DNA from 2 places in the Dorea amylophila genome. Region 1 is predicted to be linked to the other one. Evidence: riboswitches for the same ligand, from Rfam matches in the RefSeq annotation. Region 1 holds a riboswitch; the other holds the start of a gene.

What was found. Region 1 has a riboswitch for FMN ahead of OCV72_RS10695 (ECF transporter S component). Riboswitches for the same ligand answer to the same signal wherever they lie in the genome.
Region 2: linked by a shared signal. The riboswitch ahead of ribD (bifunctional diaminohydroxyphosphoribosylaminopyrimidine deaminase/5-amino-6-(5-phosphoribosylamino)uracil reductase RibD) and the one ahead of OCV72_RS10695 (ECF transporter S component) in region 1 are both predicted to bind FMN.

What each region holds. Positions count from the first base shown of each region.
Region 1 covers NZ_JAOQJW010000015.1:83,308-88,747, reverse strand. Annotated here, with positions in the region: gene tsaE (tRNA (adenosine(37)-N6)-threonylcarbamoyltransferase complex ATPase subunit type 1 TsaE) at 1-1, opposite strand, end outside; gene OCV72_RS10700 (VOC family protein) at 143-511, shown strand; gene OCV72_RS10695 (ECF transporter S component) at 1,134-1,763, opposite strand; FMN riboswitch at 1,910-2,077, opposite strand; gene ptsP (phosphoenolpyruvate--protein phosphotransferase) at 2,122-3,741, opposite strand; gene OCV72_RS10685 (YitT family protein) at 3,804-4,694, opposite strand; gene OCV72_RS10680 (Tex family protein) at 4,730-5,440, opposite strand, start outside.
Region 2 covers NZ_JAOQJW010000011.1:83,555-88,994, forward strand. Annotated here, with positions in the region: gene OCV72_RS08515 (EAL domain-containing protein) at 1-2,658, opposite strand, end outside; FMN riboswitch at 2,814-2,928, shown strand; gene ribD (bifunctional diaminohydroxyphosphoribosylaminopyrimidine deaminase/5-amino-6-(5-phosphoribosylamino)uracil reductase RibD) at 3,093-4,229, shown strand; gene ribE (riboflavin synthase) at 4,211-4,864, shown strand; gene OCV72_RS08530 (bifunctional 3,4-dihydroxy-2-butanone-4-phosphate synthase/GTP cyclohydrolase II) at 4,883-5,440, shown strand, end outside.

The DNA.
Region 1 (5,440 bases):
TAAGCTCTCCCTTTCCATTTTTTGAAATCACTGTATTCAGTATCTTTAAGTATAACACATCTTTTTTTCTTCTGCTACTCATGATATACTTTCTGATAACAGCTTAAATATATTAATTTTTATCAATAATGGAGGAAAACGTATGAAATTCACATTTTATCACAATAACATTAACGTTGCCGATCTTGACAAGTCTATCGAATTCTACCAAAAAGCACTTGGACTTAAGATTACAAAAGAGACAGAAGCTGCCGACGGAAGCTTCAAGCTGGTATTCATGGGAGATGATACCACCCCGCACAAATTAGAGCTCACATGGCTGCGCGATATGGACAGACCTTACGATCTCGGAGACAATGAGATTCATCTGGCAATGCAGACAGATGATATGGACGCGGCACTGGCATTCCATAAGGAAATGGATTGTGTCTGTTTCGAAAACCCGGAGATGGGTATCTATTTTATCAATGATCCGGATGGGTATTGGGTGGAAATCTGCCCGGCGGAATAAATTTAATTGGGATTTAATTCAGGAAGGCTGTGGATACCCGAACCGGAATAAAGCTTGAAAAGGCGTTCCTGCTCAGGTTCCATCGGCGGGTCAATTCTAAAGGGGCAAAATTCTGCTAAAAGCAGGCTTTCAAAATTTGAAACTCGGCATACGCCTCAGACAGTCAAATTTTGAAAACCTAACGCAGAATTTTGCCCCTTAAGAATTACCAACGCCTCTTTCACATTCACTGGAACACCTTTCCAAGCTTTATTCCGTGTGTATCAAATGCCTTACGAATGAAATGACAAATGCGTAACCGTAGTGGCCTCCACCGGGTTACACTTCCGGGCATTTCATTTATTAACATCCGCTGTCAGTCACGACTTGAAGGAAACAATAGATAAGGATTATTGTGAATGTGGAATGCCGTTAGAAACAATTAGAGAGTCAGAAGCACCGTTAAAGGAACGAAGCGAACGTGTTTGAGGCGAACGCCGAGTTTGAGCGTAGTTCCTTTGCTTTTAGGTGATTCTGACTCTCTTAGTGTTTCTTATGGTATGGAACCTGAACAAGAAGCCTTATCTATTGTTTCCTTCAAGGACCGAGAGGCCGCTTCCCAGTTAATAAATGAAATCCCAAATTACGCATTCATCTTCAATATCGGACTGATTTTTTTATAAACCAGGAACACGATCAAAGATACCAGTATACCTTTCAGCAGATTGAATGGTCCGACTGCCAGCATCACAAAAGTCTTAAGGTCTGTGATATGTTTGTTTACGGCAGTTCCCATTCCAACCAGGCCGTCGATCGGCATACCGAATGCTTTGGCATATGCCGGTAGTAATACGAAGGCATTCAGAAAACATCCGACTACTGTCATGAATACGGTTCCCGCTGCCATTCCGGCTACTGCTCCGGTTCTGGTATGTTTCTTATGGTAGATCAATGCGGCCGGCACAACCAGTGAACAGCCGATCAGGAAGTTTGCGATTTCTCCGACTCCCGCTGTCATAGTTCCGTTGATTGCAAAGTTCAGTAAGATCTTGATAAGTTCTATTGCCGCTCCGGCGAGTGGTCCCATTGCAAAGCTTCCGATCAGGATTGGTACTTCGCTGAAATCTATCTCATAGAAGGACGGAGCGAACGGAAGCGGAATTTCGAACAACATCAATACTGTTGCGATTGCCGATAACATACCAATCTGTGCCATTGTCCTGATTTTGTTTCTGTTTTTTTCATTTTGTCTTGTCATTACTTTTGTACTCATCTTTCTTTCTCCTTTAAACCGAATTATATTCTAAAGGAAGAAACTTCTTATTTTGAACCATACGATATTCACATTTCAGACAAAAACCCCGTCACCCAAAAGGGCAACGGGGCAATCATATCATTCTGATAATTCTGTAATATCATATCATCCTTCTCTCATCCAGACTTTACTGTCGGTTCCGGAATCTCACCAGATCGGCTGATCATCACATTGATAACATCTGTCCAGATATCTCTGACCAGAAATTCTTCAATGACCAGTTCGCGGACTTTACCGCCGGTTGGGAATCACACCCTGCCCCGAAGAATCTTCTTTCGTCTCATATTATAGTACGGCATAACCGTCTATGCAACCATTATTTTGTGCTCATCTCACGGATCAGTTTTCTGATCGGAAGAACAAATGTCGGAGATACAGACAATTCATCGATTCCCATCTTAAGGAATGTCTCTGTCAAAGTCATATCTGCTCCAAGTTCTCCGCAGATACCAACCCAGCATCCTGCTTTGTGTCCGTTCTCGATTGTCTTCTGGATCATGCGGAGCACTGCAGGATGATGTGAATCATAAATATTGTCAAGTTTGCTGTTCTGTCTGTCAATTGCCAGTGTATACTGAGTCAGGTCGTTTGTTCCGATACTGAAGAAGTCAACTTCCTCTGCCAGAAGATCGCTGATCATCACTGCTGCCGGTGTCTCGATCATAATACCCTGTTCAACTTCACCGTACTCGATTCCTTTTTCTGTCAGTTCTGCTTTGATAGACTCTACGATCTTCTTGATCTCTTTCACTTCATCTACAGAAATGATCATTGGATACATAATTCCAATGTTACCATATGCGCTTGCACGAAGAAGTGCCCGCAGCTGTGTACGGAAGATATCTCTTCTGTCCAGACAGATACGGATCGCACGGTATCCCATGGCCGGATTTTCTTCATGATCAAGGTTGAAATAATCCACCTGCTTGTCCGCACCGATATCCAGTGTACGTACAATTACCTTCTTACCTGCCATGTTCTCGGCTACTGTCTTGTATGCCTGGAACTGTGCTTCTTCATCCGGATAATTATCCGCTTCCAGATATAAGAATTCACTTCTGAACAGACCGATTCCAGCCGCATCATTGGCCAGTACACTTGTAACATCTTTTACACCGCCGATATTTGCATATAATTTGATATGTTTTCCGTCTACTGTTATATCTTCTTTTCCTTTTAATTCCTGAAGAAGTTCTCTTGCTTTGATGTCTTCTTCTTTCTTTTCCTGCATTTTCTTTAAAGTTTCTTCATCCGGATCAATGTAGAATGTTCCTGTGTAACCGTCTACAACCGCCATCTTCCCGTTCCACTCTTCTTTAATATCAACTTCGATCAGTGCCGGGATGTTCATCGTTCTTGCAAGGATTGCTGTATGTGAATTTGCAGATCCAAGTCTGGTTACGAATGCAAGGAGCTTCTCCTTGTCCATCTGGACCGTCTCACTTGGTGCAAGATCTTCTGCCACAACGATCACAGGTTCATCACCGATGGCTCCACCGCTTTCGTTCCCACTTAAGATATTTACCATACGTTCCGAGATATCTTTTACATCTGCTGCTCTCGCTTTGAAATAATCATCTTCCATCTCTGCAAACATCTTCGCAAAGTTATCTCCTGTTGTAGCAACGGCAAATTCTGCGTTTACCTGCTGTGTCTCGATGATATTAACAACAGAATCAATATAATCATCATCTTCCAGCATCATCTGATGTACTTCAAATACAGCAGCATTCGCTTCTCCGACTTCTTTTAATGCTTTTTCATACAGTCCCTGTAACTGCTCTGCTGCCTTTGCGCGTGCATCCTCGTAACGTTTGATCTGTTCTGCAGTATCCTCTATTTTCACACGTTTTACAGGCTGTTCTCCCTTCTGGTAGAACAATATTTTTCCAATTGCAATTCCTTTAAATATTGATTTGCCAGTATATTTCTCCATAAATGATACCTCGTCCTTCCTTCAATCTTTGTTAACATTCTAACTCACAATACCTGTAAAGTCTAGTTTTTCGTAAGATTCAATTCGTCGTAACGCAGCTTTTCCATTGTAAATCCGCGTCCTCTCACCTCATTGATCTGCGTGATCGTGATAAATGCTTTCGGATCGATCTCCTGAATCGCCTCTTTTACCGAATACAGCTTTCTGCTGTGGATAACACATAATACGCCCTGCTGCTTCTGCTCTCCATAACCGGTCTCGATGTCTACCATCGTCACTCCGGCATCAATATCCGTTAAGACTTTCTGACGGATTTCTCTGTATTTGTCCGAAATTACAAATAACTGGATCTGTGACTTCCCAAGAAGCATCACCCGGTTCAGCACAACCGTACTTAAAAACAAATTCAGAATACCATACAGTATCTGTTCCGAATCTGAAAACAGCATCTGAAATCCCAGCACCGAAAAATCTACGATATACAAGAATACCGCTACCGGGACATGAAACCATTTGTGTAACACAAGTGCCAGTATATCTGTTCCACCGGTAGAAGCACCTACTCTTACCACCAGTCCGATACCGATTCCAAGGAGAACCCCTCCATATAATGCCGCAAGCATAGCATTATCCTGCGTCACTTTGTCTATTCCCGGAATGGACTGTGCCATCGACAGAAATATTGGATAAATAAAGGAACTGATGATCGTTGTCAATGCAAACTTCTTTCCCAAAAATACTGCACCGAGAACGAACAGCACCGCATTGATCGCCAAAATAATCATCGATAGGTTCACCTGAAAATAATGGCTGATCGTAAGACCGATACCAGTCGCACCTCCCATAATGATCCCATTCGGCACGATAAACGCTGCCACAGCAAACGACAATACAAGATTGCCGACCAGAACTCCCAGAATGGTTTTGATTATTTTTTCCCAACTTTTTTTCATGTGCTCCATCCTCTCTCCGTACTTTCTTTCCCGGATTATGAAATTCCTTTCATCGTAAGCTGGATCCTCTTCTTCTTAAGATCCACGCTCATCACTTTTACATCCACGATATCGCCAACGCTTACCACTTCCAGCGGATGCTTGATGAATTTCTTATCCGTGATCTCGGAAATGTGTACCAGTCCATCCTGGTGCACTCCGATATCTACAAACACACCAAAGTCAATGACATTTCTTACGGTTCCTTTCAGGATCATGCCTTCCTTTAAGTCTTTCATATCTAAGACATCTGTTCTTAAGATCGGTTTCGGCATTTCGTCACGCGGGTCACGTCCCGGTTTTTCCAGTTCTTTCACAATATCCCGGAGGGTGATCTCTCCAATCTCCAGTTCCCCGGCAAGTCTTGCATAGTCTTTGATCGTGAGGGAAAGTCCGGTTAGCTTTCCTCCGCTGATGTCTTCCAATGAAAATCCCTGTTTCTTCAGCAGTTTTTCTGCAGCTTCATAGGACTCCGGATGTACACTAGTTCCGTCTAACGGATTTGTACCATTCTGGATTCTCATGAATCCGGCGCACTGCTCAAAGGCTTTTGGTCCGAGTTTTGCAACTTTCAAAAGTTGCTTTCTGTCTGTGAATCTTCCGTTCTCTTCTCTGTATGCCACAATATTCTTAGCAATTGCTCCGGATATTCCGGAAATATAAGAAAGGAGCGGTGCCGATGCCGTATTCAGGTCAACTCCGACTTT
Region 2 (5,440 bases), on a different contig from region 1:
GAATCCACGAAAGTCATGTATGACTGCCGCATGAAGGACATCGCTGATATCTTTCAGATGTAAGAACCGTTGATAGTCCTGTTCATTGAAAATGTAATAACGGTTTCTTCCCCGTTTTTTAGCTGTGTTCAATGAAAAATCTGTCCGCTTCATCATTTCATCATATTCGCTTTCCAGAAGATTATAAAATGGGAGAATCCCACCGGAAATCGTAAAGATTGCCGTATAATGATTCTTTTTAATAAACTGGTTGATGTTTTCCCTGATTTTATTGTAAAGGTGTACTGCTGTCTGCTTATCGTCAGAAGTAATATCCACGATGATAAATTCATCAGAGGATAATTTGTATACCTGCTGTTCCCCTGAAATACAGTGCGAAATACACTCTGCAGTTTTCCGGAGAATATAATCACCATAATCCCATCCGAATTTTTCATTGATCGATTTGAAATTATCAATACCAAGGCGTAACAGAAATCCATTTTCCAGAGGAGTCTCCTGGGTCTTCAGGTATTCAATCAGACCATTCTCGCCGAAAAGTCCACTGATATTATCTGCTTTCTGCTTTTCGCCGATCTCATTAATACATCCAACCATGTAGAGCGGCTTTTGATAATCATCCCGTACAAGATATCCGCGGCAGTTGATCCAGACCGGATTCCTGTTCAGATCCAGCCAGCGGTATTCCATATTATGGATACAACGGTTGGTAGTAAGCAGATCACGGAATTCGGCAGTCAGCAGCGGATAATCCTCGGCATATACAAAGTCCCGGTGTGTTTCCATAACATTATAAAAAGCATTTTGAGGAACGCAGAAACGTTCCAGTGACTGTGGTGCAATATAGTAAAAGTCGGTCCGGAAATCAACAAAGTACAGATAGTCATCGGTACTTGGACTGAGCAGGTCAATGATCCCGCATAATTCCGTCGGTGAAATATGCTGGTATTTTTTCTCCTGCGTGATCAGTTCATCCGTGATCCCTTGTGCACGAGATTGCTTTCCGGAAGAAAGCATCGGATGAGAAGAAGCGGAATGTGATATTTTTTTTCTTCGTTTTTCACGGTAAAGCATAGTATCACTGCGTCTTACGATATCTTTAAAATCCATATCGGTGTCAGGCTGATAATAGGCATATCCGGAGGAGACGCTGAGAGAATAGGAAAGATCCTGATCCTTTTCATTTAGAAGCAGCTCCAGTTTATGGATCTTATCGGCAATCAGCTCTTTTTCATCTTTATGGAAAATATAAGCAAATTCGTCTCCACCGATTCGGAAACAATTCTGTTCCGATGGAAAAGCCTGGCGGATACACTGATAGCAAAGCTTTAAGGCTTCATCTCCCTTTTCGTGGCCAAAGTTATCATTAATTTCCTTCAGATTATCAAGGTCTAACAAGACAACTCCGGTTGTATGTAATTCCAGCTCCTGCTCGTCCAGATAACGGATCATATTTTCATAGGCATTCCGGTTCATGGCTTCGGTGAGCATATCTATATTAGCCAGTTTCTGGAAGTAGATTAGTTTTTGCTTCTGGATACACTGCTCATAATATTGCGATACCTGGATCCAGATCAGCATAAGGATAAACAGCAGAGTCCCAAGCGGAAGAAATACAGATGTCTGCTGGAATCTGCGGATATAATAAACCAATAGTTCCGACAAGGCAAAATACATAATGAGGTACATCGGGTATCTGAATTTTCTGGCAAGTTCGTTTCCAAGCTGTTTTGCCTCGTAATGGATCAGTCCGATCGTATATGCTGCATTCACAAGCATGATCAGATGCGTGATCGGAAGAATCAGGAAGATATCGACAATTCCCATACACTGAAGAAGGACGGCTGCGCCCATATTGATCAGATAAGAAACAGACAGGAACAGGGCACCTTTTCGGAATTTACTTTTGCAAATATCATACAAAAGGAAATTAAACGGTACAGGAAAGAGATAAAATGTAAAGAAGTCAATAAAATACAGTGTTCTTCCATCCGGAACTAAAAACTGCAGAAAACCACATTGCTTCAGGGACCATAAGGCGATCAACAGAGAAAAGATTCCAAGATTCAGGAATATTTTAGATGTTTCTTCGGAAAAATCCTCCTGTTTCTTACGGATCACTGCAATATACAATACCAGAGAGAGAAATCCCAAAAATAAAACACCGCAACTGACGATCAGTATTCCTAGACTCTGGCTGAGAATCTTCAGAATACAATCGCCCCTCGTACCCAGAAAAAGATGAGCCGGGTTCCCATAATAACCCTGATATACAGGGATGATTTTGACGGTCAGTTTCTTGGCATCACTGTTTGCCGGAATGTCTACAATATGCCAGCAGGAGCCGGGTGATTTCATGAATTTGGGTGTGTGTGTTTCATTTCCGTATTGATAAATAAGTTTCCCATCAAGCCAGACTTCTGCATTGGTATGAGTAGTCTGGAAAAGAATCGCTTTTTGTGTGTGGAATTCATCGGACAGGATCACAGATTCTGTTTTCGCACCGTCAGTTTTAAAACTTGTTGTTTTCAGTGAGGTGGTGTTATCAAAAGGCAGTTCGTTCCGAACAGTATCCTGTCTGAATATCCAGATGGAAAAGATGACGGCAAATAAGACAGATGCGATCAACGAGAGCCATATTTTTTTCTCTATTTTCATAATTTGATTTCCTTTAGATTCTACGTATTCTCAGGTGACAATAATCTATACGTATAGAATAACAAAATTGGCAGATGAAATCAATGTGAAAAGGAGTTTGCTATTTCCAAACTTTTGCTTTACAAATGATATATAAAGTATTATGATAAAAAAAACGAAATCTTCAGGGCAGGGTGCGATTCCCTACCGGCGGTAAAGCCCGCGGGCCGAGAGGCATGATCCGGTGTGATTCCGGAGCCGACAGTATAGTCTGGATGAGAGAAGATGATGGTACAGTTATTTTAATAGATGAATGTAGTGTCTGAGCTCTGAGATGGTGATCCATTTCAGAGCTTTTTTGGTTAACAGATCATTTGTCAGTTACATGTAACAGATCATTTCCCCTGTAGGTATCCTGCAGGGGTTATTGTATAACTAAGAAAGAAGGAAGAAAAATGACGGATCAGGAATACATGCTCCGGGCAATCCAGCTTGCAAAAAAGGGAGAAGGATGGACGAATCCGAATCCGATGGTAGGTGCGGTGATCGTAAAAGACGGCCGGATCATCGGGGAAGGTTATCATAAAAAATGCGGAGAACTTCATGCAGAGCGCAATGCAATCGCATCGCTTACAGAATCGGCAGAGGGTGCGACAATCTATGTTACGCTGGAACCATGCTGTCATTATGGCAAGACACCGCCGTGTACGGAAGCGATCATAGAACAGAAGATTAAAAAAGTGGTGATCGGTTCCAGGGATCCGAATCCAAAGGTGGCAGGAAAAGGTGCACAGATATTGCGTGAATCGGGAATTACAGTAGTTCAGGATTTTATGCGGGAAGAATGTGACTGTCTGAACCCGGTGTTCTTCCATTATATTACGACGAAGACACCGTATGTAGTGATGAAATATGCTATGACACTGGATGGGAAAATTGCGACAAAGACGGGCGCATCGAAGTGGATCACAGGAGAACCGGCCCGACAGGAAGTGCAGCATATGCGGCACCGGTATATGGGTATTATGGCCGGTATCGGGACTGTACTTGCGGATGATCCGATGTTGAATGTCCGGGTAGAAGGATGGAAAAGTCCGGTCAGAATAGTATGCGACAGCAGTCTTAGGATACCGCTTGACAGCCAGATCGTAAGAAGTGCAAAAGAGTACCGGACAATCGTGGCTTATGCAGGACGGGAAGAGAACGAAGAAATAACAGAAGAAATAGAACGGCTACATGCGAAAGGCGTGGATACCGTCTGCTGTCCGGATGAAAAAGGTCAGATAGACCTTAAAAAGCTGATGACATATCTTGGAAATGAGGGTATTGACAGCATTCTGCTGGAAGGCGGGGGCACGCTGAACGACAGTGCACTGCGGGCAGGAATTGTAAAAGAGGTACACTGTTTTATCGCACCAAAATTATTTGGCGGAAAGAACAGTAAGACACCGGTGCAAGGAATCGGCATCGGACTTCCATCAGAAGCATTGAAACTGAAATGTACGGATATCTGCCGGATCGGTGAAGACATCAGGATAATCTGTCAGGTATGTGAAAAAGAACAGGAGGGGCCATGTTTACAGGAATCGTAGAAGAGAAAGGATCGGTCCGCTATATGCAGCTGACCGGAGAGTCGGGAGTTCTGGCAGTCAGGGCGAAGAAGGTATTGGAAAGAACGAAGATCGGTGACAGTATCGCAGTCAATGGAGTGTGTCTGACAGTTACATCACTTCAGCCGGATGGATTTACTGCAGATGTGATGGCAGAGACCATCAGGAGAAGCAGTCTGGGAAGCTGTAAAGTCGGAAGTCAGGTGAATCTGGAACGGGCAATGGCTGCAGACGGAAGATTTGGAGGACATATCGTAAGCGGTCATATTGACGGAACCGGTGTGATCCGGTCTCTGATCCGGGAGGAGAATGCCATCTGGGTATCTATCGGAACATCGCCGCAGATATTACATCTGATCGTAGAAAAAGGCTCCATCTGTATAGATGGCATCAGCCTGACGGTGGCAAAAGTAGAGGAAGAGGGATTTCAGGTATCGGTTATCCCGCATACAGGAGAAGAAACGACGCTTTTGGAAAAAGTGCCGGGCGATTCGGTGAATCTGGAGAATGATGTGATCGGAAAATACGTAGAAAGGCTGTTAGGCCTTGGAAAGAGTGAAGAAGAGAAAAAAGAATCCGGAATTACGATGGAATTTTTGCAGGAATTCGGATTTTAGAACAGGAGGATAAATAGAATGTCACAAAACAATCAGTACAATACAATCGAAGAGGCACTAAGGGATCTGAGGGAAGGAAAGGTTATTCTGGTTACAGATGATCCGGACAGAGAGAACGAAGGGGATCTGGTATGTGCAGCAGAGTTTGCAACACAGGAGAATATCAATTTTATGGCGACTTATGCGAAAGGGCTTATCTGTACACCGATGAGTGCGGAAATTGCAGCAAGGCTTAACTTTCCACCGATGGTTGCGGAGAATACCGATAATCACAGCACAGCATTTACCGTTGCGGTGGACCATGTTGATACGACGACAGGTATTTCGGCAGCAGAACGTTCCTATACAATCATGAAATGTGTGGATGAAGATGCGAAGCCGGAAGATTTCAGAAGACCGGGACATGTATTTCCACTCATTGCCAGAAAAGGCGGAGTCCTGGTGCGGAACGGACACACAGAGGCGACGACTGATCTGGTGAGACTGGCTGGATTGAAAGAATGCGGCGTGTGTTGTGAGATTATGAAAGAAGATGGCACAATGATGCGTACACCACAGTTGTGGGAATTTGCAAAA